3 regions of the Sphingomonas paeninsulae genome follow, and region 3 is predicted to be linked to each of the others. Evidence: predicted binding sites of a transcription regulator. Region 3 holds the regulator's gene; each other region holds the start of a gene.

The links. Region 3 encodes LexA, which represses DNA repair genes until DNA is damaged. Its sites were predicted from a motif close to GTTCCNCNCTTGTTCT; they were not measured.
Positions count from the first base shown of each region.
Region 1: uvrA (excinuclease ABC subunit UvrA) is a predicted target of LexA. The motif match lies at 2,239-2,254, and genes of this name have one in related genera.
Region 2: D3Y57_RS12780 (ribonucleoside-diphosphate reductase subunit alpha) is a predicted target of LexA. The motif match lies at 3,171-3,186, and genes of this name have one in related genera.

Region 1 covers NZ_CP032829.1:1,465,767-1,476,212, reverse strand. The annotation lists gene D3Y57_RS12755 (class I SAM-dependent methyltransferase) at 1-528, shown strand, start outside; gene D3Y57_RS21385 (phospholipase D-like domain-containing protein) at 529-930, opposite strand; gene D3Y57_RS12750 (phospholipase D-like domain-containing protein) at 927-1,670, opposite strand; gene rpoZ (DNA-directed RNA polymerase subunit omega) at 1,769-2,113, shown strand; gene uvrA (excinuclease ABC subunit UvrA) at 2,265-5,192, shown strand; gene D3Y57_RS12735 (nuclease-related domain-containing protein) at 5,269-7,425, shown strand; gene D3Y57_RS12730 (BrnA antitoxin family protein) at 7,445-7,597, opposite strand; gene D3Y57_RS12725 (BrnA antitoxin family protein) at 7,822-8,151, opposite strand; gene D3Y57_RS12720 (PepSY-associated TM helix domain-containing protein) at 8,430-9,719, opposite strand; gene D3Y57_RS12715 (TonB-dependent receptor family protein) at 9,722-10,446, opposite strand, start outside.
Region 2 covers NZ_CP032829.1:1,477,772-1,488,217, forward strand. The annotation lists gene D3Y57_RS12770 (ribonucleotide-diphosphate reductase subunit beta) at 1-864, opposite strand, end outside; gene D3Y57_RS12775 (DUF2171 domain-containing protein) at 970-1,212, shown strand; gene D3Y57_RS12780 (ribonucleoside-diphosphate reductase subunit alpha) at 1,250-3,118, opposite strand; gene D3Y57_RS12785 (fumarate hydratase) at 3,511-5,034, shown strand; gene D3Y57_RS12790 (MBL fold metallo-hydrolase) at 5,141-6,316, shown strand; gene D3Y57_RS12795 (N-acetylmuramoyl-L-alanine amidase family protein) at 6,313-7,233, opposite strand; gene D3Y57_RS12800 (Rne/Rng family ribonuclease) at 7,624-10,404, shown strand.
Region 3 covers NZ_CP032829.1:2,686,160-2,696,605, forward strand. The annotation lists gene D3Y57_RS18630 (sensor histidine kinase) at 1-11, shown strand, start outside; gene D3Y57_RS18635 (citrate synthase) at 8-1,294, opposite strand; gene gltX (glutamate--tRNA ligase) at 1,315-2,751, opposite strand; partial or broken gene D3Y57_RS18645 (ComEC/Rec2 family competence protein) at 3,015-4,963, shown strand; gene lexA (transcriptional repressor LexA) at 5,064-5,726, opposite strand; gene D3Y57_RS18655 (molybdopterin molybdotransferase MoeA) at 5,788-6,966, opposite strand; gene moaC (cyclic pyranopterin monophosphate synthase MoaC) at 6,963-7,430, opposite strand; gene trpC (indole-3-glycerol phosphate synthase TrpC) at 7,427-8,215, opposite strand; partial or broken gene trpD (anthranilate phosphoribosyltransferase) at 8,212-9,194, opposite strand; gene D3Y57_RS18675 (anthranilate synthase component II) at 9,185-9,787, opposite strand; gene D3Y57_RS18680 (anthranilate synthase component I family protein) at 9,825-10,446, opposite strand, start outside.

The DNA.
Region 1 (10,446 bases), 1.2 Mb from region 3:
CTGAAAAATCCGGTGATGGTGGGGTCGATCATCCCGTCGTCGGATCGGCTCATTCGCAAGATGCTGAGCCGCGTCGATTGGGCCAATACCAAGCTGTTTGTCGAATATGGTCCCGGCGTTGGCACCTTTTGCCAGCCGATTCTGGATAAACTGGCACCTGACGGGATGTTGCTTGTCATCGACACCAATCCCGATTTCGTCGCTTATCTGAAGGAAACCATCCACGACCCGCGCTTCCGCGCGATTTGCGGATCGGCGACCGATGTCGAACGCTATGTGACCGATGCCGGGTTCGAACACGCCGATTACATTGCCTCGGGCCTGCCGTTTTCGACTTTGCCTCCCGGCGTTGGCGATGCGATTGCCGCTGCAACCAAGCGCATCCTGCGCGTCGGTGGGGCGTTTCTGGTTTATCAGTATAACCCGACCGTCCGTAACTTCATCGCGCGTCAGTTCGATCATATCGATCACGCAATGGAATTCTGGAACGTCCCGCCCGCTCAGCTTTGGTGGGCGTGGAAAGAGTAATTACTCGACGCCAAAGTTGAGCCTTCGCGACACGCCATAATCCGCGACGGCCACCACGAAATAACACAGGGCATAGCGCATTCGTGCGCCGACCGTACGCCACCCGGAATAGTCGGTCAGTTTCTGTTCGACTGACTGTCCCACTTCGCCGTCGATGTACGCCCGCATGGCGTCGGCGAACGCGGCGTCCTCTATCCGCAGCATGATTTCCAGATTCAGGAACAGACTGCGCACGTCGAAATTCGCGCTGCCGATATAGACCGCATCGTCGATCACATAGAGTTTCGTGTGCAGCCGCGACGGCGTGTATTCGAAAATCCGCACCCCCTTTCGCAGCAGCCCCGCATAGGTAAACCGCGCCGCACCGATGGTTGCTGGATTGTCGGTTTTCGACGCGGTCACGATCCGCGCCTCCCCCCCAGACCAAGCTGGTCGATCCGCCTCAGCATCGCCGGACTCGGTGCAAAATAGGCCGCGATCATATCGACCCGCCCAGCCGCCCGCATGTCGGTCCGCACCGCCTTCGCCCAGGGCGACATACGCCGCGCCGGCCCACCCAACAGCCAGCGCACTTGCCCATCCGGGTTGCTCCACGTCCGCAACGCCCGCCGCAGCGTCTTCATTTTCGACGTCGGCGCTTTCGTCCATCTCTGAAGCACATCATAATACCCGCTCAGCCGCTTTGCCGCCTCTCCCTCCACCATCAGGCCAAGGTCGCGCCACGCAGTCTCCCCCGTGTCGGAGAAATAGTCATCGGACACATTGAACCCACCGATGATCGCCCGCGCCTCGTCGGCCAGCACCAGCTTTTGATGATTACGCAACAGATAACGCCGCCCCCAGCGCGGAGAAAAAGCGCAAACCGAAATGCCCGCATCGCGCAACGGCTGAAAGAAATCCTCATGCCGGGTCGAATCGCTGCCAAAGCCATCGACGATCAACGACGTCTGAACCCCCCGCGCCGCCGCCGACAGCAGCGCATGATGCACCCGCTTGCCCGCCCGATCGTCTGCATAAATATAATAAAGCACACGCAGGCTGACCGTAGCACCATCGATCAGGCCGATCAGCGCATCCAGCCGTTCGGCCCCACTCTCGATCACCGTCAGCCGGTTCCCCGCGACGTTGCGTTTCCGCTCCATGCAAAGGCGTTGGCCGGAATACGTGAATGTTGCAATCCCGCCCCCCGCCTGCTACGCGGCCCGCTTGCACTTACCGATGGTTCGAAGAGGAAGCGTTCATGGCGCGCGTGACAGTTGAAGATTGCGTCGACAAGATTCCCAACCGGTTCGATCTGGTTCTGCTCGCTGCACAGCGCGCACGTCAGATCTCGGGCGGTGCCGAACTGCTTGTCGATCGCGACCGTGATAAAAATCCGGTCGTTGCTTTGCGAGAGATCGCCGATGAGCTGGTCCAGCCAGAGGAACTCCGCGAATCGACGATCAGCAACATGCAGCGTGTTCGGATCGACGACGACGATGCCGTTGATGAAATGGGCTCGCTGGCTCAGTCGGCAGAGGCCCTTCGCCTCACCGCCGCCGCACCACCGCGCAACCAGAATCTGGGTGCCGACTACGACGGTTAAGTCTGCATCCGGGCTTTAATCCTTATTTTTCATCCCCATATCGGGCCGGAACTTGGCCTGATCGGGAAAACGTCCGACGGCCGCCAGCAATGGTGGCCGTTTGCCGTTGTGCGACTTGCGTCACGCGAACAAATCTGGAACAAACAGCCCCATGCTTACCCACATCAGCGTTCGCGGCGCGCGCGAGCATAACCTCAAGGACATCTCGCTCGACATCCCGCGCGAGACCCTGACCGTCATCACCGGCCTCTCGGGCAGCGGCAAGTCCTCCCTCGCCTTCGACACCATCTATGCAGAGGGTCAGCGCCGCTATGTCGAGAGCTTGTCCGCCTACGCACGCCAGTTCCTCGAACTCATGCAAAAACCCGATGTCGATCACATAGAGGGCCTGTCCCCCGCGATCAGCATCGAACAGAAGACGACCAGCCGCAACCCGCGCTCGACCGTCGCCACCGTCACCGAAATCTACGACTATATGCGCCTGTTGTGGGCGCGCGTTGGCATCCCCTATTCGCCCGCCACCGGCCTGCCGATCAGCGCGCAACAGGTCAGCCAGATGGTCGACCGCGTCATGGCCCTGCCAGAGGGTACGCGCCTGTTCCTGCTCGCCCCCGTCGTCCGCGGTCGCAAGGGTGAGTATCGCAAGGAACTCACCGAATGGCAGCGCGTCGGCTTCACCCGCGTCCGCATCGACGGCCAATATTACGAGATCGACGAAGCCCCCGTCCTCGACAAGAAATACAAACATGACATCGAAGTCGTGGTGGATCGCATCGTCGTCCGCGAAGGCATCGAATCACGCCTCGCCGACAGCTTCGAAACCGCGCTGAAACTCGCCGACGGCCTCGCCTATGTCGATCCCGCCGACGCCGCGACCGAAACTGCTCCCGCCACCGACGCCGACAAGAAAAAGAAACTCGTCGCCGGCGAACACGCACCCGATGGCCGCATCACCTTCAGCCAGAAGTTCGCCTGCCCCGTCTCCGGCTTCACCATTGCCGAGATCGAGCCCCGCCTGTTCTCGTTCAACGCGCCACAGGGAGCCTGTCCCGCCTGCGACGGCCTTGGTGAAAAGCTCCACTTCGACCCACAGCTCGTCGTCCCCAACGAAAACCTCAGCATCAAACAGGGCGCGGTCGTGCCTTGGGCGAAATCCAACCCGCCTAGCCCCTATTACATGCAGGTCCTCGGCTCGCTCGCGCGCCACTACGACTTCGCGCTCGACACCCCCTGGAACCAGCTCCCCGAAGCCGCCGTCACCGCCATCCTCTACGGAACCAACGGCGAACCCGTCGTCCTGAAGTTCATCGACGGCCGCAAATCCTATGAGGTCAAGAAACCGTTCGAGGGCGTCATCGGCAACCTCGACCGCCGCCTGCTCTCCACCGAATCCGCCTGGATGCGAGAGGAGCTGAACAAGTACCAGAACGCCCAGCCCTGCGAAGTCTGCAAGGGTGCCCGCCTCCGCCCCGAAGCTCTCGCGGTAAAGATCGCCGGAGAGGACATCTCCATGTCCACCCGTCGCCCCGTCGGCCCCGCGCTCGCTTTCTTCAAGGCGATGCCCGACCATCTGACACCCCAGCAAAACACCATTGCCGAACGCATCCTGAAGGAAATTGTCGAACGCCTCGGCTTCCTCGACAATGTCGGCCTCGACTATCTCAACCTCGACCGCACGTCGGGCACGCTCAGCGGCGGCGAGTCTCAGCGTATCCGTCTCGCCAGCCAGATTGGCTCCGGCCTGTCGGGCGTCCTCTACGTCCTCGATGAACCGTCGATCGGCCTCCATCAAAAGGACAATGACCGCCTCCTCATCACGCTCCGCCGCCTGCGCGATCTCGGCAATACCGTCATCGTTGTCGAACATGACGAGGACGCGATCCGCACCGCCGATCATGTCGTCGACATGGGTCCGGGCGCGGGCGTCCACGGCGGCCATATCGTCGCACAGGGCACGTTGCAGGACATCCTCGACAACCCCGACAGCCTGACCGGCGACTATCTCTCGGGCCGCCGCTCGGTCCCCGTCCCCGAAAAACGGCGCAAGGGCAACGGCAAGAAGCTCACCGTCACCGGCGCCCGCGCGAACAATCTGAAGGACGTCACCGCGTCCATCCCGCTCGGCACTTTCACCTGCATCACCGGGGTCAGCGGCTCGGGCAAGTCCAGCTTCACCATCGACACGCTCTACGCCGCGTCGGCCCGCGCGCTCAACGGCGCACGGATGCTCGCCGGCCACCATGAAAAGATCGACGGCCTCCAATATCTCGACAAGGTCATCGACATCGACCAGTCGCCCATCGGCCGCACCCCGCGCAGCAACCCGGCGACCTATACCGGCAGCTTCACCCAGATCCGCGACTGGTTCGCCCAACTCCCCGAAAGCCTCGCGCGCGGCTACAAACCCGGCCGTTTCAGCTTCAACGTAAAGGGTGGCCGCTGCGAAGCCTGCACCGGCGACGGCCTCATAAAGATAGAGATGCACTTCCTCCCCGACGTCTATGTGACGTGCGACGTGTGCCACGGCGCGCGCTACAATCGCGAAACGCTCGAGGTGAAGTTCAAGGGCAAGAGCATCGCCGACATCCTCGACATGACGGTCGAGGACGCGGTCGAATTCTTCAAGGCGGTCCCCGGCATCCGCGACAAGATGGCGATGCTGCTCGAAGTCGGCCTCGGCTATGTGAAGGTCGGACAGCAGGCCACCACCCTCAGCGGCGGCGAAGCCCAGCGCGTCAAACTCGCCAAGGAACTCAGCCGCCGCGCCACCGGCAGCACGCTCTACATCCTCGACGAACCGACCACCGGCCTGCATTTCGAAGACGTCCGCAAGCTATTGGAAGTCCTCCACGCGCTCGTCGAACAGGGCAACACCGTCGTCGTCATCGAACATAATCTGGAAGTCATAAAGACCGCCGACTGGGTCATCGACCTCGGTCCAGAGGGCGGCACCAAGGGCGGCGAGATCGTCGCCGTCGGCACGCCGGAGAAGGTCGCCAAGGAGCCGCGGAGTTATACCGGTCATTATCTGGCACCGCTGCTGGGGATCGGGCGCGAGGAGAAGGTGGCGGCGGAGTAGGGGGCGTCACACCGAGCAAAGTACTCGCTGTCCAATGCGCGACAAACATGCAATCACGCAGTAATTGGGGGATTGTATGCCAGAAATGTCGATTGAAGCACGATCAGAGAACGAAATCTTTAGTGATTTAGAACAGCTTTGTCGCTCAGATGGTTATGTTCATGCTCTTGCTTACTTCAGTTGGCGTGACAATTTCATAAGTTATGATCCGGACGGAATGACGTCCGATGATATGATAAAGTCATACAAGCCGAGCAGATTGTTAAGAACAGAGATCGCGCTGTTGATTGGGCTTATGGTTAAATGTCCGATCGACACAAAGTTACCGACGCCCGACATAATGCAGGGTTTCATAAACGATACTGAACGACTTCTGCAAGAATTGCATGATGCTTTTTCAAAGTCGTTCATGGCGCGAATGACGCTAGAAAATATCGAAGCAGGAAATAGTCCTTTCACCAACGCCGATGTTCTCAGAGAACCAATATTTTACGGAGGCGAGTCTGCTTATAGCTTCCAGTATAGGGACTTTTCCGGGCCGCGTTACTCAAAAGATAACGATTGGCTGACGAAAAACCGAGGCTTCAGCATCCAGCAGGCGCAAGCAGTGATTCAGGCCGTTAACAGCCTCCAAGATCGAAAGATGCAAGAAAACTTCAAGGGTTTTCGGCGATCGGCGATTGATACTTGGACATTTTTACCTGGATTAACATTTTGTGTAAGTGAGATTGTCAGTGAATTGGAAATTTCGGAAGATATAGTCCGATCTGTTCTTTCCGCTTTTAGTCTAGACGCTGTCCCAACTAACATCGCCTATACAAGTGTGGGTGACTTCAATCTTATAAATGCCTTTCCTTTAATACCTCAACCACACGATTCTTTCATGTCACTCAATCACTACGCTTTGGTTGAGTCGCTATACGAGTCGCCATTTTACTGGCTGATTGCAGATACCAAATATAGATCAATCGCTTCAGATCACAGAGGTCTTTTCGCAGAGGAAATGGTTGCCGAGAGGCTGAGAAAGGTGTTCGGAGCTGAGTCCGTATTCACTAATGTGAATATTCTACAGGGCAAGGACCGTGTAAGTGAAATTGACGTTTTGGTTACATTTGCAGATCGCGCAATTATATTTCAGTGTAAATCGAAAAAGCTTAATTTAGAAAGTCGGCGAGGAAACGACATCCTGTTACAGTCCGATTTTAAAAAAGCTGTACAAGATGCTTATGATCAGGGCCTGAAATGCGCTAAGGGGTTGGACGACAGCCAATCGGTTTTTGAAATAGGTGATCATCAAAATGTAAAGTTTGGAAAATTTAAGAAAATTTACATTTGCACGGTGTTGTCTGAGCATTATCCAGCACTGTCTTTCCAAAGTCGCCAGTTTTTAAAATTTGAACAATCCGATGTTATTCAGCCACCATTAGTATGCGATGTGTTTTTTATCGATGTAGCTACAGAAATGTTATCTACACCGCTGCGGTTTCTAAGCTACATCGACCAGCGAGCAAACTACCTAGAAAAGGTTTCATCCGTTAATGAGATAACGATACTAGGATACCACCCCAAAAAGAATCTGTGGTTTGATGACGATATGAATATGGTCATGATTACCGATGATTTCGGTGTTGATATAGATGTTGCGATGATGGTCCGCCGTGAAGGAATCGAAGGGGTCGCAACACCGCCCGGAATTTTAACTAAATTCCAAAATTTGACTATTGGCCGCATTATCAGATCTATTGAGTCGGCACCACAACCGGCGCTGGTCGATTTGGGCTTCGCCCTGCTTACTTTAGGGGAAGATACCTTAAAAGATCTCACCAACGGTATCGATCAAATAGCAAAGACGGCCAGAATGGACAGTAAACTCCATGATATTTCTATGGGGTTCAACGATGGGAAGACTGGCATAACTGTGCATTGCAGTAAGTTGCCTAACGCTGAAGCAGCAGACCGACTGAGAGGGCATTGCCGACTAAGAAAATACATATTGAAGGCGGATAGTTGGTTTGGCCTAGCGGTTCGATTTGACGATGGAATGCCAAAGTTTGGGTTGAAGCTTGATGATCCGTGGCAACCGGACGAAAAGTATGATCGGCTAACGCGAGAAATGAGCAAAACAAGCAACGCTGAGTTTGTAGGTGGCCGCGCAAAGCACGTCAAAATTGGTAGAAATGACCTATGCCCTTGCGGAAGTGGTAAAAAGTTTAAGAAATGTTGTTTAAATTAACTGTCTTCTTTTCATCCACTCAATGATCCATCACCTTCCGCAGCATCCCAATGATCCGCCCCTGCCATCCCGGACCATCGGCGCGAAACCGCTCGATCACATAGGGGTCGAGGCGCCGGGTGGCTTGTTCTTTCGCCGCGCCGCGTGCGGGCGGTGGCCACGATGAGGGCAGTCCTTTGCCCCGGTCTAGATTCCCGCCCCAAACCCCTAACTCCGCCCCAAGTGCAATGAAGTTGCCCGCCGAATATCGCTCGATCTGCTGCGAAATGACTTCGATCAGCGCAAGATCCGCCTGTTCACCCCCGAAAACGCACCGAATATGGAGCCTTTACCCTCGATAAGGATTACCGATTCCACCGTGATCGTGCGCGCGCGCGGTGCTTGGAAGCCACCCCACTAAAGCCCCATCGCCTTCCGCAGCACCCCATTGATCCGCCCCTGCCATCCCGGCCCATCGGCACGAAACCGCTCAATCACATCGGGGTCGAGGCGCAGGGTGACTTGCTCTTTCGCCACGCCGCGCCAGCTAAGTTCGGGCGGGCGGGCGGCCAAGGCGGACGCCGTCCTTTGCCAGAACACCCGTCGCGGGCCGGATGACCTTGCCCCCGACACGGATCTCGGCGCCGTCGACCACGCGTCGGTCAGTTCGGGCGCGTCGTCGGGATCGGTCCATCCAACCTCCGTAACGCCGCGGCCCTTTGTGATCGCTTGTCCCCCAGATGGCATCCAACCCGTCGGACCACATTCATAAAGGCCGCTCTGTCCTCTTCTGCCCACACCGGATCAGGCTTCGCACACCCCCACCTCGCGCCACGTCCAATGAAACGACCCCCAAAAATCGCTCGCTAAGCCACAAAACGCCATCAATCAGGACAAAACGCGCCTATTCCACCCCGAAAACACACCAAATAGGGTCCATTAAGCGCAACTCCGCCCCTCGCCCCCACCATAACCGTGCCACAAGAACCCCAATCGCGTGGCCTCTCGATTGCCCTAAATATTGGTCACTCCCAACCACCGCCTAACCCCGGAATCCGCCGCAGCACCAGCCGCTCCATCCCAACCACCACCAGCATCGAAATCCCAAACAACGGCAACAAAATCCCGAGGGCCAACAACACTCCAAAAAATCCCATCGCCAACCCCTTCCGCCCTCTGGCAGGCGGTGCGCCAAGAGTATTTTCAGGCCGCCTCCGCCACCACAAAATCACACTGCTGACCGACAACAAAATCAATCCCCCCGCCGTCGCAACATTCACCAACTGATTGGCAATTCCAAACAACTGCCCCTCGTGAACCGCGATCCCATAACCCATAATCCGGTCGATCAAACGACGCTGGGCAAAGTCTTTCCGAGACAAAATGGCTCCGGTCTCAGGGTCCAAAGTCAGGTCAATTCGCAACGGTCGATCGGCCGCATCCGACTTCGCCGCCCAAGGCTGCCCCGCTCCCGCTGGTGGAGAAATCAGCACCGGCGGTGCCAGTGCCAACGGGCCAACAGTCGCAACCATCCGGTCCAGCGCGGCATAGGAAATTACCGGGTGCGCCATCGCCATCCCGCCATGTCCGGCGTGCTCGCTCACCGGCGTTCCGGTGGACCAGTCCTGCTTGACCGACCCGCCCTCGACCACGGTCCTGACCGCCTTGAAATAGCCGCCCCAACTGACCGCCCAAGGCAGGCCCGACAGCAACAGAAACAACGCAAAGAACGACACCCAAAAACCAGTGACACCGTGAATATCGCGCCAGAACCTACGGCCTCCGGATCGAAGGCGCGGATAAACGATCCCACCCAAACCTCCTCCGCGCGGCCACCACAAAAACAAGCCGGACACAATCATCACAATCGTCCACGACGCAGCGAGTTCGACAATATACGACCCCGTATTGCCGATCAGAAGTTCGCCGTGCAGCCGGAATATGGTCCGCATCAGACGGTCATCCTCGACGACGGTCTTCAGGATCTGCAGCGTCTGAGGGTGGACGTAAACGCGGGTTTCGGTGCCGCCCTTGCCGACGATGACCTGCGCCGCCTGATCGGGCGTGAGGGGCAATTCGTAACGCAGCAACTCCGACCCCGGCACCTCTCGCACCGCCGCCTCTGCCTGTGCCGCTGCGGTAGCCGGATGGATAACGTTCAGATGCGCATAGGGCCGATCGATGAACCGCTCGATCTGTGGGCGAAATGCGTAGATCGAACCCGTCAGCGAGAGCCACAGGACGAACGGGATACAGAACAGCCCGGCATAGAAATGCCAGCGCCAGATGGTGTCGTAGGTTGGCCAGCAACGCATATTCAAAACCGTGCCCTCATGCCGACATAGGCGGTGCGCGGCACTCCCGCGTAAATCGATCCGGTGGTGTCGCTTAATACCGCTGCCGGGCTTTGCTGGCCGGTGCTCGCATTCAGGCTGTTCGCGACGATGGAGGCGGAGCCGACATAGGTTTTATCGAACAGGTTTTGCACCGATGCGTAAAAGCTGAAGCGCGACCACCAGCCGGCACCCTTTGGCGGGTCGTAATGCACGTTCAGGTTGAACAATGTGTAGGCCGGAACCGCCAGAAGATTGCCATTGTCGATGAAATATTTGTCGCGGTAAGTGGCTTCAACAAAGCCGCCCAGCCCGCGCAGTTTGCCACTCGGTTGGTCATAACCGACGCGACCGTTTACGAATGTCGGGATAACGCCGGGAATGGCATTGCCCCCACGGTCGAACACGACCGAGGTCTGGCCATTGGTCAGCCGCTCAGAGAAGTCAGTGTAATATTGGTCGTTGTAACTGTAGCTCGCCTCGATCTTTGCACCCGGAAGCAGCGCCGGTAACGGCTTCCAGTTCAGCCCAAGCTCCACGCCACGATGCACCGAGCGCGGAACGTTAGACGTATAGGCGAGCAAATTTATCCCTGCCGATTGACTAACGAATTCGTTGCGGAACCACTCGTAATAGCCGGTAATCTCTGCCTTGAGATTGTTACCCAGGGTCACTTCCGCGCCGACATCGACGCCGATATTTTTCTGTT
Region 2 (10,446 bases), 1.2 Mb from region 3:
GAGCAGTGGGGCGAGCCACGGCAGGGGGTGTTCCTCGATCATGTAGATCGGTTTGAATCCGAGCTGCCCCAGTCGCCAGTCGGCGATGAAGCGGATGTATTTCTTGATTTCCTTCGGGCTCATGCCGGGGACCGGACCCTGTTCGAAGGCGAGGTCGATGAACGCGTCTTCGAGGCGGACGGTCTTTTGGCAGGCGTCCATGATATCGTCGCGGACCGATTTGGTCAGGCAACCGCGTTCGGCACAAAACGCGTGGAACAACTGAATGATGCCCTCGCAATGGAGGCTTTCGTCGCGGATGCTCCAGCTTACGATCTGACCCATGCCCTTCATCTTGTTGAAGCGCGGGAAGTTCATCAGCATCGCGAAGGATGCGAACAGTTGCAGCCCCTCTGTAAAGCCACCGAACATGGCAAGCGTGCGGGCGATATCCTCGTCCGTATCGACACCGAAGGTCGCCAGATAGTCGTGCTTGTCCTTCATTTCCTTATATTGAAGGAACATGCCGTACTCGCTCTCAGGCATCCCGATGGTGTCGAGGAGATGTGAGTAAGCGGCGATGTGGACCGTTTCCATGTTCGAAAATGCGGCGAGCATCATCTTGATCTCGACCGGTTTGAACACGCGGCTGTATTTCTCGTGGTAGCAATCCTGCACCTCGATATCGGCCTGCGTGAAAAAGCGGAAAATCTGGGTCAGAAGATTGCGCTCATGGTCGGTCAGTTTCTGCGCCCAGTCGCGGCAGTCCTCTCCGAGTGGCACTTCCTCTGGCATCCAGTGGATCTGCTGCTGGCGTTTCCAGAACTCATAGGCCCAGGGGTATTCGAAGGGCTTATACTGATTGCGGACTTCGGTGAGGGACATGATCTATGCCTTCTGCAAGATAAAAAATTGGGCGGGGGTCAGGCGTCGAGGGACCGAATGACCAGTCAGGCGTTGTGATGTCGAAACCAACCAAAGGAAAAAACGATGGCCGATCTTTCGCAGGTTAAAGAACACGCCGAAGTCATTGGTGCCGATGGCGTTCATGTCGGCACGGTGGATCACGTTCAGGGCGACCGTATAAAGCTGACCAAGAAGGACAGCGGACAGGGCGGCCATGAAGGTCATCATCATTATATCTCCGGCGGACTGGTCGCTGGCGTCGAAGGCGGCAAGGTGCGGTTGAGCGCAAATGCCGACGTCGCCGTGACGTTCGAAGAAGAAGCGTAAGCCAGACCGATGGCCTCGCGTGTTACGGCCTCTCGGGTCACTGACACGCGAGACATTCGTCGTAATCCTTCTCCGCCAGTTGGATGATCGGCGCGAGTGCGGTGTTGTCCGCCTCTACGCCGCCAGCAAAACCGGCGCGCTGGATCGATTTCGAGCGCAAGTAATAGAGTGACTTCACGCCCAGTTCCCACGCGCGGAAGTGGAGCATGAGCAGATCCCATTTTTCCACATCGGCGGGGATGAACAGGTTCAGCGACTGAGCCTGATCGATATAGGGCGTGCGATCGGCGGCGAGTTCGAGCAGCCAGCGCTGGTCGATTTCAAAGCTGGTCTTGTAGGTGTCCTTCTCGTCCTGGCTCAGGAAATCGAGATGCTGGACCGAACCGCCCTGTTCGAGGATCGAGTTCCACACCGCGTCGCTGTTCTTCGATTTTTCCGACAGTAGCTTTTCCAGATACGGATTGCGGATCGAGAAGCTGCCCGACAGCGTCTTGTGCGTATAGATGTTGGCCGGGATCGGTTCGATGCACGCGCTGGTGCCGCCGCAGATGATGCTGATCGACGCGGTCGGCGCGATTGCCATTTTGCAACTGAACCGTTCCATCACGCCGCGATCGGCGGCATCGGGGCAGGGGCCACGCTCTGTCGCGAGCAGCATCGACGCCTCGTTGGCGGCGGTGCTGATGTGGCGGAAGATTTTGAGGTTCCACGACTTCGCCATCGCGCCTTCGAAAGCGAGGTTGCGCGCCTGTAGAAAGCTGTGGAAGCCCATCACGCCCAAACCGACCGAACGCTCACGCCCGGCGGAGTATTTGGCGCGGGCCATTTCAGGCGGCGCGCGGTCGATATAGTCGGTAAGGACGTTGTCGAGGAAACGCATGACGTCCTCGATGAAAACGCGATCGTCCTTCCACTCATCCCAGGTTTCGAGATTGAGCGAAGACAGGCAACACACCGCCGTGCGATCATTACCCAGATGGTCGCGACCCGTGGGCAAAGTAATTTCGGAGCAAAGGTTCGACGTGCTGACCTTCAGGCCAAGTTCACGATGGTGGCGCGGCATGGCGCGATTCACTGTGTCGGCGAACACGATATAGGGTTCACCAGTGGCAAGACGGGTTTCGACGAGCTTTTGGAACAGGCTGCGCGCATCGACGGTCGCGCGAACGCTGCCGTCCTTGGGCGAAAGCAGGTTCCATTCCGAACCGCTGCGGACTGCTTCCATAAAGGCATCGGTCAGCAACACGCCGTGATGCAGATTCAGCGCCTTGCGGTTGAAATCGCCCGATGCTTTGCGGATTTCGAGGAACTCCTCGATCTCTGGATGTGAAACGTCGAGATAGCAGGCGGCCGAACCGCGACGCAGCGATCCCTGTGAGATTGCGAGGGTCAGCGAATCCATGACGCGGACGAACGGGATGATGCCGCTGGTCTTGCCGTTGAGGCCAACGGGTTCGCCGATGCCACGGACGTTGCCCCAGTAAGTGCCGATGCCGCCGCCGCGCGATGCGAGCCAGACGTTTTCGTTCCAGGTTTCGACGATCCCTTCGAGGCTGTCGGGAACCGAGTTCAGATAGCAGGAGATCGGCAGGCCGCGCCCGGTGCCGCCGTTCGACAGCACTGGCGTCGAAGGCATGAACCACAATTTCGAGATATAGTCGTAGAGGCGCTGGGCATGGGCGGCATCGTCGGCATAGGCAGAGGCCACGCGCACGAACAGATCCTGATAGGATTCACCCGGCAGCAGATAGCGATCGGTCAGCGTTTCCTTGCCGAAGTCGGTCAGCAGGGCATCGCGCGAATGATCGACATCGACCGGATAAGCCTGAGGCATGATCGTATGCGAATCGGTCTCGGGCCGCGGCTTCGAGGCAGCGACAACCGCTTCCATCAGATCGGCATTCATATCCCGCATCGCTCCATCACCATCTCGAAAATCCATCGCACACCCCCAAATTGTTCCGTTTTCGTTCGACTCGGAGGCGAACCTCCTCCTCTATCACAACACCGGGTCAAACGGGCAGATTTATCAACCTATCAGCACGTTTTTTCGACAGACACAGAACATCGGTCGCCGAAACGACGCGATACGCCTGATACTATCTATGGTGTCACACACGACCGAAGCCGCTCTATATAGTGCCTCATCTGGGAATATACGCAAGTCTGTAATTTCGATTTTTGCCACTCGGTTCGTCGCAATTTCGATTTAGCCTGATGGCGTGGACGTCAGGCGTCGGGGCCGCTATTCGGGCGAAAAGGGCGCAAACCCGACGTATTTCGCCAAAGGGCTTTCAGATGATCACAATTCGCGAATCCGACTTGATCGAAAGCGTCGCCGACGCGCTGCAATATATCAGTTATTTTCACCCGATGGATTATATCCGGGCGCTCGGTGTCGCTTACGAAGCGGAGCAGGGTCCGGCGGCAAAGGACGCCATCGCCCAGATCCTGACGAACAGCCGGATGTGTGCAGAGGGGCATCGGCCCATCTGTCAGGATACCGGCATCGTCACGGTCTTCATCAAATGGGGGCAGGAGTGCCGGCTGGAATCGACGCGGTCGTTGCAAGAGGTCGTCGATGAAGGCGTGCGGCGCGCTTATCTGTACCCGGAGAACAAGCTGCGCGCGTCGATCGTCGCCGATCCTGCGTTCACTCGCGCGAATACCAAGGACAACACGCCGTCGGTCCTGAACGTCGAGATGGTCCCCGGCCACCATGTCGAAGTGACCGTCGCGGCCAAGGGCGGCGGCAGCGAAAACAAGAGCAAGTTCGCGATGCTGAACCCGAGCGATTCGATTGTCGACTGGGTGCTGGAGCAGATCCCGAAGATGGGCGCTGGCTGGTGCCCGCCGGGGATGCTCGGCATCGGGATCGGGGGAACTGCGGAAAAGGCGATGCTGTTGGCGAAAGAGTCGCTGATGGGCGATATCGACATGGCGCAGTTGAAACAGCGCGGACCGCAGAACGACACTGAAAAGATGCGGATCGAGATTTTCGACAAGGTGAATGCGCTGGGGATTGGGGCGCAGGGGCTTGGTGGCCTGGCGACGATCCTCGATGTAAAGATCGAAAGCTGGCCGACGCACGCCGCTTCGAAGCCGGTTGCGATGATCCCGAACTGTGCGGCCACGCGTCATGCGCATTTCCATCTGGACGGGTCGGGGCCGGCGTTTCTGGAGCCACCGAAGTTAAGCGAGTGGCCCGATGTGAACTGGACGCCGGACAAGGCGGCCAAGCGCGTCAATCTGGACACGCTGACCCGTGAGGAAGTCGCGAGCTGGTTGCCGGGTGATCGCCTGTTGCTGAACGGCAAAATGCTGACCGGGCGCGACGCAGCCCACAAACGCATTCAGGATATGCTGGCGAAGGGCGAGTCTTTGCCGGTCAGCTTTGCCGGGCGCGTGATCTATTATGTCGGGCCGGTCGATCCGATCGAGGGCGAAGTGGTTGGGCCTGCGGGGCCGACGACTGCCACGCGGATGGACAAGTTCACCGAGATGATGCTCGCCGAAACCGGACTAATCGCGATGGTCGGCAAAGCTGAGCGCGGCCCCACCGGCATTGCGGCGATCAAGAAGCATAAGGCCGCCTATCTGATGGCGGTCGGCGGTGCTGCATATCTGGTGGCGCGGGCGATCAAGGCGTCGACGGTTGTTGGATTCGCCGATCTGGGCATGGAGGCGATCTATGAGTTCACGGTTGAGGATATGCCGGTGACGGTCGCTGTCGATGCGACCGGGGAAAGCGTCCACCAGACCGCGCCGCTCGTTTGGCAAAAGAAGATCGCCGAGGAGCGATTGCTGCTGGAGAGCGTTTAACCCTAGCCGCTTCCCTTCGACAGGCCCAAGGGAAGCGATTGATATCATTTCGGCTGATGGTTGAGGGTGGAAACAGCATCCTCGCAACGGAAATCAGGGGTCAACCATGCAGCGCGCGATCAGGGTTTTCGGAAGCGTACTGTTGTGGGCAGTAGTCGCCCTGTGTTGCGCGATCATCGTTGTTCCGCGCTTCCTCGACCGGATCTATTATGAGGGGCCGGCATCGCCCCACTTCGACACGGCACGCTTTTTCAATCCCGATGGTGAGGACACGGCGGCACCGCCCACCGGGGGCAGCCGCACAAATTTCTTCGTGCGCTATTTCCTGCAAGATGACGGTCGGCCGCTCTGGCCGACCCATGTGGCGGTCACGCCAAGCAAGCCTGCCGCCCGCGTCGATGGACAGCGCATGGTCGTGACGTGGATCGGACACGCCACCGTGCTGATTCAGACGCAGGGGCTGAATATCCTGACCGACCCGATCTGGGCCAACACCTCTGGCCCCTATGGTTTCGGGCCAAGGCGTGTCACCGAACCGGGCGTGCGCTTTGTCGATCTGCCGAAAATCGACGTCGTGCTAATCAGTCACGACCATTATGATCATATGAGCCTGCCCATGCTCAGACAATTATGGGGTCGCGATAAGCCACTCATCATAACAAGCCTCGGTAACGACAAGGTGATGGCGGGCGTGAAGTCGGTCGCGCGCGACTGGGGCGGGCGCGTCAATGTGCGTCCGGGCATCGACGTTATCGTCACGCGAAATCACCATTGGGGCACGCGTTTCATGGCCGACCGCAACCGCGCGCTATGGTCCAGTTTTGTCGTGACATTGCCCGGCGGCAATCTGTTCTTTGCGGGCGACACAGGCTTTGGCGATGGAAAATGGCCTGCAGAGGCGCGCGCTTATGGCCCGATCCGGCTGGCGCTGCTGCCGATCGGCGCGTTCCGGTTCCTTCCCGGCCAGATGAGCATCGCCAGCCATATCGGACCGATCGATGCAGCCGAAGTGTTCCAGAGGCTTGGTGCATCGCGGGCGATTGCGATTCATTGGGGGACGTTCCGCCTGAGCTACGAAGCGCGTGATACGCCGCCGAAACTGCTTGATGCGGTGATGAAATGCCGTACCGATATTGGTGGGGGGCGAGCGTTTACCGCGGTCGCTCCCGGTGTTGCGACCGAAGTAGCGTCGATGTTGCCCGAACCGGCGATGGCCGCGCCGGTTACCCGCGATCAGGTCATTCACTGTCTGGACACGCCGCAAGTCCGTGCCTTGCGTTAACGGGCGGCCGTCCTTCGCGCGAACTGGATATCGACCGCGCGCCGGACGGCCAGCGCAATTGCTGCCTTTCCCTCTGGCGACACCAGCCGGGCAACGTCGACCGGATTGGTGACATAGCCGACCTCGAACAAAATGGCGGGCGTGTCGGGGGCTTTTAAAACCGCAAAACCAGCCATCCGGTGAAATTCACCCCGGAACGGCACTGACCCGGTCGCCTCTCGACGCAACACATCGGCAAATCGCGACGATGCGTTCATCGTTTCTCGCTGGGCGAGGTCGATGAGGATCGACGACACGTCCGAACCCTGACCCGATAAATTAACGCCGTTGATGATGTCGGCCTTATTCTCGCGCGCTGCCAGACGCCCTGCGGTCGCGTCAGACGCCACTTCGGACAGCGTATAGATCGTCGCCCCCGTTGCCCCGGTCATCGGTGCACTATCGGCGTGAACTGAAATGAACAGGTCGGCCTTTAGCTCGCGCGCAATCTGGGCGCGTTCCTGCAACACCAGAAAACGGTCGTCGTCGCGAGTCAGCGCGACCCGGACGCGCCCGCCGCGCACCAGCTCGTCCCGTATTGCGCGGGCAACAGATAGAGTGATGTCCTTCTCACGCGTACCATCGGTCGATGAAACCGCGCCCGGATCATGCCCGCCGTGCCCCGCGTCGATCACGACGAGTGGCCGATCGGCCCGGCCCGCCACGACCGGACGGGGCAGGCCCGGTTCCGGCGGATCGAGCAAAATGTTGAGGCTGTAGCGACTGTGGGGCGGTCGTGAGCTTCGCGCTGTCCCGGCAGCCAGAGTCGGACGTTCTACCTGTAAAGCATCGGTCAGCACCGCGTCACCGCCGTTCCCCGTAATTCCGGGTGGCGACAAAAGACCGAGCATGGCCGATATGATGATCGCCGTGGGCATTAACCATCCATGCCGTGTCTACCCCTGCCGGGTCCAGCGTTTCATGATTTTACCGTTGCGAGTCGGATATTTCAGGCGAACGGCCGCGACTTGCTCCCGTATGACATGACTGCTACCACTTGTGGCACAACGGTTCGGGGGAACCCGTCCGAACTGTTTTTACAGACCGCGCAGCCGATTCTCTCGGCCCGGTCACTCAGGTTGAAGCTCGCATGATGCATGGTTTTCCGCATGACCGCACGGCTTTCCAAAGCGCAGCGGCTTGCCGGATCGTGAACCCGGCGCACGTCGCCCGGCATGCAAAGCGAGCAGAGGCAATTTCCATTCCATCCAGCCGGACGGGCGAGGTGCGCGGGTTCGCATCTTCGTTACCGTCCCGGAGACACTTAAATGACAATGCGTATGCTAATCGATGCGCGCCACCGGGAAGAAACCCGTGTCGCGGTCGTCAAAGGTAACAACCGGATCGAAGAGTTCGATTTCGAATCCGCCGAACACAAGCAGCTCAAGGGCAATATCTACCTCGCCAAGGTAACCCGCGTCGAACCATCGCTGCAGGCGGCCTTCATTGAATATGGCGGCAATCGCCACGGTTTCATGGCGTTCAGCGAAATCCATCCGGACTATTACCAGATCCCGAAGGAAGACCGCGAAGCTCTGCTCGCCGAAGAAGCCGAACACGCCGCCGAAGAAGAGCGCCTGCGTGGCGGTCATGATGACGACGATGATTATGCCGATGGCGAGCATGGTGAGCATGACGATGGCGATCATGGGCATCATGACGATGAGCATCACGATGACGAGGACGGCGAAGTTGCCCCGCGCCCTGCATCGCAGAGCGGTCGTGGCGTCGACGAAAACGCAGCGGAGAATCTTCGCCAGAAGCGCATGAATTTGCGTCGTCGCTACAAGATTCAGGACGTGATCCGGCGCCGCCAGGTGCTGTTGGTTCAGGTCGTGAAGGAAGAGCGCGGTAACAAGGGCGCGGCGCTGACGACATATCTGTCGCTTGCCGGTCGTTATTGCGTGCTGATGCCCAACACGTCGCATGGCGGCGGGATCAGCCGGAAAATTTCGAACGTCGCCGATCGCAAGCGACTGAAGACGATCATGAGCGAACTCGATTTGCCAAAGTCGATGGGCTGCATCGTTCGCACAGCAGGCCTTCAGCGCACCAAGATCGAGATTCGTCGCGATTTCGATTATCTCGCCCGCTTGTGGGACGGTATTCGCGAAGAGACTTTGAAATCGGCAGCGCCCGCGCTCGTCTATCAGGACAGCGACCTTATCAAGCGCGCGATCCGCGATATCTATAACAAGGATATCGAGGAAGTGATCGTCGAGGGTGAGGAGGGATTCCGTCACGCCCGCGATTTCATGAAGCTGTTGATGCCGACTCATGCGCGGCGGGTGAAGCCCTATGCCGACGCGGTGCCGCTGTTCCAGCGCAACCATGTCGAGGAACAGCTTTCGGCAATGTATCAGCCGGTCGTCCAGTTGAAATCGGGTGGCTATCTGGTCATCAACCCGACGGAAGCTCTGGTTTCGATCGACATTAACTCTGGTCGTTCGACGCGCGAACATGGGATTGAGGCGACTGCGGTCGGCACCAACCTTGAAGCCGCGCACGAGATCGCCCGTCAGTTGCGCCTGCGCGACATGGCCGGGCTGGTCGTGATCGATTTCATTGACATGGAGAACAACTCCAACGTCCGTAAGGTCGAAAAAGCCATGAAGATGGCGCTGTCCGATGACCGCGCCCGTATTCAGGTTGGGCGGATTTCTTCCTTCGGCCTGATGGAGATGAGCCGCCAGCGTTTGCGCACTGGCGTTCTCGAAGCATCGACGCGCCAGTGCCCGCATTGCGAAGGCACCGGGTTGGTCCGCACCGCGTCGTCGGCGGGTCTGTCGGCACTTCGGATGCTTGAGGAAGAAGCAGGCAAGGGTCGTGCAACGATCTTTACCCTGCGCGCCAGCACAGAGGCCGCGTTCTACGTCCTTAACCGCAAGCGTTTCGAAATCAGCGAAATCGAAGAACGCTTTGGCGTGCACATCGAAGTCCTGCCCGACGGCGAAGTCGAAGGCGCACGGATGACGGTGGAAGCAAGTGGTCCGCCGCCTGCACATCCGCCGCATTTCGAAATGCCGGTTTACGAGGAAGACCCCGAACTCGACCTGCTCGAGGAAGAGGAAGAAGAGGAAGAAGTCGAGGAAGCGCCCCGTGGAGATCGCGGCGAGCGTTCGGAACGTCCGCGCAATGCCGAGGGTGAAGGTGATGGCGAACCCCGTCGTCGTCGTCGTCGTCGTGGACGGCGCACGCGCCGCGATGGCGAAGAGGGCACGACTGGCGAACAGTCAGAGCCGGAACTCGACGAAAATGGCGAACCGATCGAACGCGAAGCTGTTGCGCCCCGCGACGCTGGTTCCAATGGCGAAGAAGGCGATGATGTCGCGGTCGCCGGTGAAACCACGGCCGAGGGTGAAGAGCGTCGTAGCCGTCGTGGACGTCGTGGCGGCCGTCGTCGCGGTCGCGGTCGTGGCGGTGAAAATGGTCAGGCTGAAGGTTCGGAAGCTGTCGAGGGTGCAGAAGCCACTGACGGTGGCGTTGCTTACGCATCGAACGCCGAGCCGGTTGTCGAGCCGATCCTTGCGGAAGCGGAAGCGACGATCGAGCCCGTTGCAGAAGCCAAGCCGAAGCGTGCGCGCAAGCGTCCGTCGAAGCGTGATGCAGAGCCAGTGTTGGCCGAGCCGGTGGTTGAGACTGTTCCTGAAGTGATCGAAGCCGCTCCGGTCGAAGCTGTTGCAGAAAAGCCGAAGCGCACCCGTCGTGCAAAGGCAGCACCTGTCGAAGCCGCGCCTGTCGAAACAGCAGCGCCGGTCGAAGACGTTGCCCCTGTGGCGGCTCCAGAGCCCGAAGCAGTCGCTCCTGTAGCCAAGCCGAAGCGCGCGAGCCGTGCCAAGGCTAAGGTGGCTCCGGCCGCGGAAACAGAAACACCGGCTCCTGTCGCTGTTGCTGAAACGGTATCTGAAGCGTCGGTTGCCGGCGTTGCTCAGGCAGCGGCACCATCGCCGCGCACGAGCGCTCCTGCGGTTGAGCCAACTGCCGAAGATGGCGAAGCCGAGCGGCCAAAGCGTGGCTGGTGGCAGAGCACGTTCGGCGCGAATAAGTAGGAACGGCTATCCCCGCCGCCTCTCGAACGGGGGCGGCGGGGA
Region 3 (10,446 bases):
CCGCTGTTTAGCGCTGACCGACCGGTACATAATCGCGCTGCGTCGGCCCCGTGTAGAGCTGGCGCGGACGACCGATTTTCTGTTCAGGATCGGAAATCATCTCGTTCCACTGAGCAACCCAGCCAACGGTTCGGGCCAAGGCAAACAGCACGGTGAACATTGTCGTTGGGAAACCGATCGCAGACAGGATCACTCCAGAGTAAAAATCGACGTTCGGGAACAGTTTTTTCTCGATGAAATACGGATCGTTCAGCGCCATCTCTTCGAGCTGCAAAGCAACGTCGAAGATCGGATCGGTGACGTTCAGTTCTTTCAGAACATCACGAACAGTCTGCTGCATTACCGTAGCGCGCGGATCGTAGTTTTTATAAACGCGGTGACCAAAGCCCATTAGGCGAAACGGGTCATTCTTGTCTTTGGCGCGTTCGATGTAATGCGGGATACGATCGGGCGTGCCGATCTCGCGAAGCATATTGAGCGCAGCCTCGTTCGCGCCGCCGTGCGCTGGTCCCCAAAGGCAAGCGATACCGGCAGCGATGCAAGCAAACGGGTTGGCACCTGACGAACCGGCAAGACGCACGGTGGACGTTGAGGCGTTCTGTTCATGATCGGCATGAAGGATGAAAATCCGGTCCATCGTCCGCTCGATGATGGGGTTGACCTCATATGGCTCGGCCGGATTCCCAAAGGCCATACGCAAAAAGTTGCCCGTATAGGACAGGTTATTCTGCGGATAGACGAACGGGCGACCAACTGAATACTGATACGCCATCGCGGCGATCGTTGGCATCTTGGCGATCAAGCGATGGGACGCGATCATGCGCTGCGTAGGGTCGGTGATCTCGGTCGAATCGTGATAGAATGCGCTCAGTGCGCCGACTGCACCGCACATGATAGCCATCGGATGTGCATCGCGACGAAAACCACGGAAAAACATTGCCATCTGCTCGTGGAGCATGGTGTGGCGCGTGATCGTGTTGGTGAAGTGATCCAGCGTGGACTTGTCGGGCAGTTCACCGTTTAGCAGGAGGTAACTGACCTCCATGAAACTCGACTTTTCAGCGAGCTGGCCGATTGGGTAGCCACGGTGGAGGAGGACACCCTCATCACCGTCAATATAGGTGATCGCGGAGTCGCATGAGGCGGTCGATGTGAAGCCAGGATCGTAAGTGAATGCCCCGGTCTGCGCATAAAGTTTGCGGATGTCGATGACGTCTGGGCCAACAGTTCCCGACAGGACTTTATAGTCGAAATCCTTGCCTTCGAAATTCAGCTTCGCTGGTGCATCCGCCATGGTCGAACTCCTTTATAGATTTATGATGCGCCCGATGCGCTGTCTGTCAGGCAATCGTCAAGACGCCCCAGCGACTCCTCACGGCCGAGAAGCACCAGCACGTCGAATATTCCAGGCGAGGTCGTACGACCCGTCAGCGCCGCCCGCAGGGGTTGCGCTACTTTGCCAAGTCCAAGTCCGGCATCCTCCGCGAACCTTTTTACCGCATCTTCCAGTGCCGCTGCGGTCCATTCCGAACTGTCTGCCAGTACAACGCGGACATTCCCGAGCAGTACCAACCCCTCGGGTGATAGCAGTGCAGAGGCTCCGGCGTCGAGACCCAGCGGACGGCTTTCGAACAGGAAAAGAGCACCGTCTGCCAGAGCTAGCGTCGATTTCGCACGAACCTTCAATGAAGCCATCGCTGTGGTCAGGATTGCCTGTTGGTCCGTATCCAGATCTCGACCGAGTTTCGTTGCGATCAGCGGCGCAGCAATTGCAGTGAGACGTGGATCATCGGCTTCACGGAGATAATGACCGTTGATATTTTCAAGCTTTTTAAGATCGAATCGCGAGGGCGATCGCCCGACGCCGTCGATGTCGAACAGCGCGATTGCCTCTTGTCGACTGATCATCTCGTTGTCGCCGCTGCCCCATCCAAGACGGAGGAGATAGTTCGAAAGCGCTTCCGGCAAGATTCCGAGTTCGTCGCGATAGACTTCGACGCCCAGAGCACCGTGGCGCTTCGACAGTTTCGCACCGTCAGCTCCGTGGATGAGTGGGACGTGTGCATAGACAGGCTCGTCCCAGCCCATTGCGCGAATCAGGACGAGTTGGCGGAACGCGTTGTTTAGATGGTCGTCGCCGCGAATGACGTGGGTGATGCCCATGTCGTTATCGTCGACAACGACGCTGAGCATATAGGTTGGGGTGCCGTCCGAACGGAGCAGAACGAAATCGTCGAGTTCAGCGTTTTGTACCGTGACCGGACCCTGAACGCGGTCCTTTATCGTCACTTCGCCCGTCTGGGGCGCGCGAAGGCGAACCACGTAAGGCAAATCCGGAGCATCGGTGCGATCGCGCCAACGGCCATCGTAGCGAAGAGGTTGTTTGGCGGCGCGCTGAGCGGCGCGCATTTCCTCCAACTCTTCCGTCGTAGCGTAGCAGCGGTACGCGTGCCCGGTTGCGAGCAATGTGTTGGCGACTTCTGCGTGGCGGGCGGCTCGGGCAAATTGGAAAACGGCGTCACCGTCCCAGTCGAGGCCTAGCCACTTCATCCCGTCGAGGATCGCATCGATCGCGCCCTGGGTAGAGCGGGCGCGATCGGTATCCTCGATTCGCAGCAGGAAGGTGCCGCCGAAGTGGCGGGCGTAGAGCCAGTTGAACAAAGCAGTGCGCGCACCGCCGATGTGCAAATATCCCGTCGGCGACGGTGCGAAGCGGGTTACGACAGGCTTGGTTGGTATGCTTGCGCTCACGCGACTTAATCTCCAGTCAGGGCGCAATGGATGCGGTATTCGACAGCGCCCCTAGCACGCTGCCCGAAACGCGCCAATCGGGGCTTTTAACGCGCCTGAATAGAAAAATCGAAACTGCGCTCGACTATCAGCGCGACCAATTGCCGCTTTGGCTGCCTATCATGCTCGGCTGCGGGATTGCGGCGTGGTTCCTGTTGCCCGGCCGAAGCGACTGGGTTGCGTGGATTGTCGGGATGATCGCGATTGCCGGAGGTGGGCTTTTGATGCCCAAGTACGGCAGGCTGAAGGCCGCAATGATCATCGCGCCGCTGACCTGCGCGCTGGGCTGTGGAATCGCATGGGTGCGGAGTGAAGCAGTTGCCGCGCCGGTGATGTCGCGACTGGCGATTGAGGCATTCAGTGCGCGGGTCGAGAGGATCGATATCCAGCTAACCAAAGATCGCGTGAGGCTGACGCTGTTGCCAATCGATGCTCCGACTTTGCCTCTCCGCGTGCGGATCAATGTCGATTCGGCGGACGCTCCGTCGAATCTAGCGATTGGTGACCGGATTCGAATGAAGGCGCGTTTGCTGGGGCCTCAGAATGCGAGTGTGCCGGGCGGTTACGATTTTTCGCGTGCGGCGTGGTTCATGGGGTTGGGGGCGACGGGAAAATCGCTTGGGCCGGTGGTGCGTGAGGGAAGTGAAGCACCGAATGCGCCGGGTATTCGGGATCGGTTATCGGCGCATATCAAGACGCAAGTGGAGGGGAGTGCTGGCGGTATTGCCGCTGCTTTTGCGACGGGGGACCGGGGAGGGATTGCGACTTCGGATGAGGATGCGATGCGGGCGAGCGGGCTGACGCATTTGCTCTCGATCAGTGGGCTGCATGTTACGGCTGTCGTAGCAGCTACGATGTTGATTACATTGCGGTTAATGGCGTTGAGCAGTCGGCTTGCCCTGCGATTGCCGCTGATTGTCGTGGCAGCGGGCGCGGGAGCTTCGGCGGGGATCGCTTACACGCTGCTGACGGGTGCGGAGATTCCGACGATTCGGTCGTGCGTCGCGGCGGTGCTGATCGTGATCGGTGGAGCAATGGGGCGACAGGCGTTCACGCTGAGGCTCGTAGCGGGGGCGCGCTTGTCGTGCTTCTGGTCTGGCCAGAATCGCTGATTGGTCCCAGTTTTCAGCTCAGTTTTGCGGCAATTACCTCGCTTGTGGCGCTGCATGAATGGGGACCGGTCCAGCGACTGCTCGCCAGTCGTGAAGAGAGCATTTTTGCCAAATTTGGACGCGGCGTGCTGTCGCTCCTGATGACGGGACTGGCGGTAGAAGTCGCGCTGGCCCCCATCGCTCTTTTCCATTTTCACCGACAGGGGCTTTACGGGGCGCTCGCCAACATCGTCGCGATCCCGTTGACGACGTTCGTCACAATGCCGTTCGAGGCGCTGGCGATCGTGTTCGATACGATGGGGCTGGGCGCACCTTTCTGGTGGTTGACGGGGCTATCGCTGGACCTTTTGCTGGGCATTGCGCGCCATGTCGCGGCATGGCCGGGCGCGCAGGCGGCATTGGCGAGTGTTCCGACAGGGGCGTTTGCAATCACGCTTGGCGGGGCATTGTGGGTCATTTTATGGCGTGGAAATGTGCGCATTTGGGGTTTTGGGCCGATTTTGGTCGGAATTGCCTGGATTCTGGCAACACCGTCACCCGATCTGATCGTTACCGGGGATGGCAAACACATGGCCGTCAGGGGCGATAATGGTGATCTTGCGACGTTGCGGACGCGAGCCGGGGACTATGTGCGATCGACGCTGGCAGAACGCGCCGGCGACCTTGGCGAGTTGGGGGATCTGGACACTCTGGAAGGGGCCAGTTGTTCGGACGATCTGTGTCGGGTGACACTGATGCGGGATGGGCGGGCGTGGCGGATTCTGGCGACGAGGAGCCGTTTCATTCTGCCGATCAAGGCGTTTGTGGCGGAGTGCGCAGCAGCGGATATCGTGATTAGTGACCGACGATTGCCCCGGACGTGTAAGCCGCGCTGGCTGAAGGCGGATCGGCCTCTGCTTGAGAAAACCGGAGGGCTGGCAATCAACTTTGGCTCTCAGGCGGTCGATACCGTCTCAGGAAACGATGACGATCATCCGTGGGTGGTTGCGCGGCGGGTCGGATTGGCAACGAGGTTCGAAGGTAAGTTTCCAAGGACGTTCAAAAGAAGTCCGCTTCCCTGAGTTTGTCGACGCGCCGTTCTTTCTGTGTCGTGAAATAGGCAGGGCAACCCTTCGACAGGCTCAGGGAAGCGGGGGCAGACGCGCTTCTAATAACGCGTCTTTAATACCGACGCAGCAAACCGGCGAGCCGGCCTTGCACGCGGACCTGATTGGCGGCGTAGATCTGAGCTTCGTACAGCGCATTAGCAGGGTCGAGGCGGATGCGTGGTCCGTCGTGGTGATAATATTTCAGGGTGGCTTCGCTATCGTCGATCAGGGCCACGACGATTTCGCCATCGCGGGCCGTCTCTGTCTTTCGAATGAGAGCGTAATCGCCGTCGAGTATGCCTGCCTCAACCATCGAATCACCGGAGACTTCCAAAGCGAAATGTTCGCCGGGGCCGAGCAGGGCAGCAGGAACTGGAAGCGTCGATTGCCCCTCCAGCGCTTCGATCGGCATACCGGCAGCGATGCGACCATGCATTGGCAGTTCGATTACGTCGTTCGCTGCTGCTGGCAGGATGATCGGGCTGGTCGATGGTAACGGCACGCGGAGTTTCTGTTCGCCGCGTTCGGGCATACGCATGACTTCGAGAGCGCGGGCGCGATTGGGGAGGCGGCGGATAAATTGACGTTCTTCAAGAGCACTTATCAGGCGGTGAACGCCCGATTTCGATTTAAGGTCGAGCGCGTCCTTCATTTCCTCGAACGACGGTGACACTCCGGTTTCGGCAAGCCGATCGTTGATGAAGCAAATCAGCTCATGCTGTTTACGAGTGAGCACCGGCAACCTCCTTGTTCCGTAAGAACGAACTAGGAACGTGTAGGAAACATTACAGGTCGCGTCAAGCGAGCAGGATGGCCTCGACCAGCGCTCCGGATTCGAGTGCAGGGGAGCCAGCGGCGCGGATAACGAGGGCGTCGGCACCGGATAATGGCAGCAACATTCCGCTGTCGCCGGGGAAGGTTGGAACGAGCGCGCCACCCTCCCAATGTGTCCGCACGAAATCGGTGCGAGGACCGACTGCGGGGAGCGGTTCGCCCATACGGACGCCGATGCGCGGTGGCAGCGGCGTGGACGCGCCGGACAGGTGTGCGATCAACGGGCGCAGGAACAGGATAGCGGTGACGAGCGCGGACACCGGGTTGCCGGGCAGGCCGAGAACGACGGTATCGCCGAGGCGACCTGCCATCAGAGGTTTGCCGGGGCGCATGGCGACTTTCCAGAAGTCGAGCGTTGCCCCCGCCGCATTCAGGGCGGGACGGACAAGATCATGATCGCCGACCGATGCGCCGCCAGTGCTGACCACGATGTCGCAGGTTTTGGAGGCGTTGAAGGCAGCGGTGAGGGCGGTCAGATCGTCTTCGATAATGCCGAGATCAACGACATCGACGGGCAGATTACGCATCAGAGCGGCGAGCATCGGTGCGTTGGAGGATGGCAGGCGATCGGTTCCGGTGTCCGTTCCGGGGGGCACGAGTTCGCTGCCGGTCGAGATGATTGCCACGCGTAGGCGGCGGCGGGCCGCGATGGTGCCGTGACCACCCATGACCGCGAGGGCGATGCGGGCGGGGGTGAGGAGTTGACCGGGTTCGATCAGGGTCGCGCCCGTGGTGAAGTCTGAGCCTGATTTTCGGACGTGTTCGCCAAGGGTTTCCGGGCCATCGTTGGTCAGCGTAATCAGGTCGCCATCGCGGACGATATTTTCTTGTATGACAATCGTGTCGCTGCCTTCGGGAAGTGCAGCGCCGGTGAAGATGCGTATGGTTTCGCCGGGGCCGACTTGTCCTGCGAAGGGTATTCCGGCTGCGGATTCACCGACAACGCGCCACGGGCCAGCAGCGTCTTCGTACCGGATTGCGTAGCCATCCATTGCCGAAAGGTCGTGGGCGGGCTGGGTACGTTTTGCTACGACGGCGGCCGCGGTCCAGCGACCGACGGCTTCGAGCAGAGGCACTCCTTCCATCGAGACAGGGGCGTGGAGCGCGAGGATACGCGCCTGGGCTTCTTCGACGTCGATCATGCCTGATAATCCCCGGATCGGCCGCCCGATTTTTCCAGCAGGCGGATGTCGCCGATTCGCATGGCGCGATCCATGGCCTTTGCCATGTCGTAAAGGGTCAGGAGCGCGACCGAAACGGCGGTCAGGGCCTCCATTTCGACGCCTGTAGGGCCTGTGGTGGTGACGTTTGCGGTGGCGCGAATTCCGGTTGGTTCGAACGCGAAATCGACGGTTACGGAGGACAAAGCGAGCGGGTGGCAAAGCGGGATGAGGTCGCTGGTGCGTTTGGCCGCCATGATGCCGGCTATGCGCGCGACGGCGATCACGTCACCCTTTTTGGTGATGCCGTCCTTGATCGCGGTCAGGGCATCAGACGATATGGAGATGCGGCCTTCGGCGGCGGCTTTACGCGCGGTATTCGGTTTGCCTGAGATGTCGACCATGCGGGCCGCCCCTGTCTCGTCGATATGGGTAAGAATGGTCATGCTCCGGTCAATAGCGCGCGGGTGGCCGATTCGAGGTCGGGCTGGCGCATCAGGGATTCGCCGACGAGAAAGGCGCGAACGCCGTGGTCGGACATTGCCGTCAGGTCGGCGTGGTTGGTGAGGCCGCTTTCGGCGACGAAGGTTACATCTTTGGGCGCTTTGCCGACGAGTTCGTATGTGCGGGCGAAATCGACGCTGAAGTCGCGGAGGTCGCGGTTATTGACGCCGATCAGCCGCGATTTCAGGCGGAGGGCGCGGTCGAGTTCGGCGTCGTCATGGACTTCGACAAGCACGTCCATGCCGCGTTCGATGGCAGCGGCTTCGAGTTCGGCCATCATCGTGTCATCGAGCGCAGCGACGATGATGAGGATTGCGTCGGCACCGATGCTGCGCGCTTCGGCTATCTGCCACGGATCGACCATGAAATCCTTGCGGAGAACAGGCAGATCACAAGCGGCGCGGGCGGCGACAAGATAGTCCTCGTGACCCTGAAAATAAGGGGCGTCCGTGAGAATGGAGAGGCAAGCGGCACCCCCGGATTGATACGCTTTCGCGTGGGCGGGCGGATCGAAATCGGCACGGATCAGCCCTTTTGAGGGACTGGCTTTCTTGATCTCTGCGATGAGGGCAAAGCCGGTTTTTGCGTGCGCGTCGAGAGCGGCTTTGAACCCGCGTGGGGCGGTCTGGGAGGCGGCTGCGCGGTCGATGTCGTTTACGGAGAGCACAGCTTTGCGGCGCGCGACTTCGGTGCGGGTGGAGGCGCAGATTTCGGTAAGCTTGTTCATTTGTAGGCGATCCAGCAGTCGAGCAGCGTGTTGGCAAGTCCCCGATCGAGGGTTTCGGCGGCTTCTTCTATGCCCTCTCGCCAGTCGGAGACGTGGCCTGCGACAATCAGCGCGGCGGCTGCGTTGAACAGCACGGCGTCGCGGTAAGCTCCGGTTTCGCCGAGGAGCATCCGGCGGAGCGCAGCGGCGTTGAACGATGCGTCGCCGCCGAGCAGGGCTTCGGACGGGTGACGCGGGAGGCCGATGTCTTCGGGAGCGATGCGGGTGGCGGGCTGGCGGAGGCGAATGATGGTGCTTGGTTGAGAGACTGACAGTTCGTCGAGCGGTTCATCTCCCGCGACCAGCATGGCGTCTTCGGTGTTGAGCAAGATGAGCAATTCGGCAAATACCGGAAGGAAATCGGGGCGCGCGACACCGATGAGCTGACGCGTGACGCCCGCGGGGTTCGCGGCGGGGCCGGTCAGGTTGAATACGGTGCGGCGACCGATTGCTTTGCGAATCGGGGCGAGGCGAGCGAGCGCGGGGTGATGTTTCTGCGCGAACAGGAAGCAGATGCCGAGGTCTGCGAGCGTGGCTTCGGCGGTTTCGGACGCGCGGTCGAGGTTTAAGCCGAGGGCTTCGAGTGTGTCAGCGGCTCCGGCCTTTGAAGAGGCGGCGCGGTTGCCGTGTTTGGCAACGGGCACGCCGCACGCTGCCACGACGATGGCGACGGCGGTGGAGACGTTAAGGCTGTGGCTGCCGTCACCGCCGGTTCCGCAGACGTCGATGGCTCCGACGGGGCGGCAATCGGGATCATCCGCGCGCGCATGGCGGCGGCGGCGGCGGCGATTTCAATGGCGGTTTCGTCGCGGTCGGACATGACCGACAGGAAGCGGGCGGTGTCGGCGTCTTCGGTTCGGGCGTCGAGGATGGCGTCGAAGGCGTGGGCTGCTTCGTCGGCGGTCAACGGGACCGACGTATCGGGGAGTTTCACGCTAATGCTTTCAATCTGGCTCCGGGTTTTACGGTCATTCCGGCGATTGTCATGAAATTGGCGAGAAGGCGGTGGCCGTGTTCGGTGGCGATGCTCTCTGGATGGAACTGGACGCCGTGGATGGGGAGCGTTGTGTGACGCAGACCCATGACGCAGCCGTCGGGGGCGGTCGCGTTGGCGATGAGGCAAGCAGGCACGTCCTCGACCACGAGCGAATGATAGCGAGTGGCGATGAAGGGACTGGGCAAGCCAGCGAATACGCCGGTGCCGTCGTGGCCGATGTCGGACGTTTTACCGTGCATCAGGCCGCCGCGCACGACTTTGCCACCGAAATGATGGCCGATTGCCTGATGACCGAGGCAGACGCCCAGAAGGGGGCGACCCGCTTCGGCAACGGCGGCAACCAGATCGAGGGATATTCCGGCTTCCTTTGGAGTGCAGGGACCGGGGGAAATGAGGAAGGCTTCGGCACCGCTGGACATCGCTTGCCCCACCGAGATCGCGTCGTTGCGCACGACTTCGACTTCGGCACCCAGTTCCATCAGATAGTGGACGAGGTTCCAGGTGAAGCTGTCGTAATTGTCGATGACGAGGATCATGCGGTTGGCCTTAGGCGGCGTTGCCGGGTTTTGCCAGCTATTGGCCGAACCCGGCCTCATTCGACCGGGTGACGGCTTCGCGGGCGGCGGCGATCAGGGCTCCGGCCTTGGCTTCACACTCACGCTGTTCGGAGGCGGGGTCGCTGTCGGCAACGATTCCGGCACCGGCCTGAACATGCATGACGCCGTCTTTTACGACGGCGGTGCGCAGGACGATGCAACTGTCCATCGAACCGTCGGGGCTGAAATAACCGACTCCGCCAGCATAAGCTCCGCGAGTTTCGGGTTCGAGTTCGGCGATGACCTGACACGCGCGGACTTTGGGTGCACCGCTGACCGTGCCTGCGGGGAAACCGGCAAACAGGGCGTCGAGCGCATCTTTGCCGGGGGCGAGCTGGCCGACGACGTTGGAGACGATGTGCATGACATGGCTGTAATATTCGACGGTGTAGCTGTCCGTGACGGTGACACTGCCTGACGTCGTGACGCGACCGACGTCGTTGCGGCCGAGGTCGAGGAGCATGAGGTGTTCGGCGCGTTCCTTTGGATCGGCGAGCAGGGACGCGCGGTTTTCGGAGTCTTCGGCCGCAGTTTTGCCGCGTGGGCGGGTTCCGGCGATGGGCCGAATCGTGACTTCACCATCGCGTGCGCGGACGAGG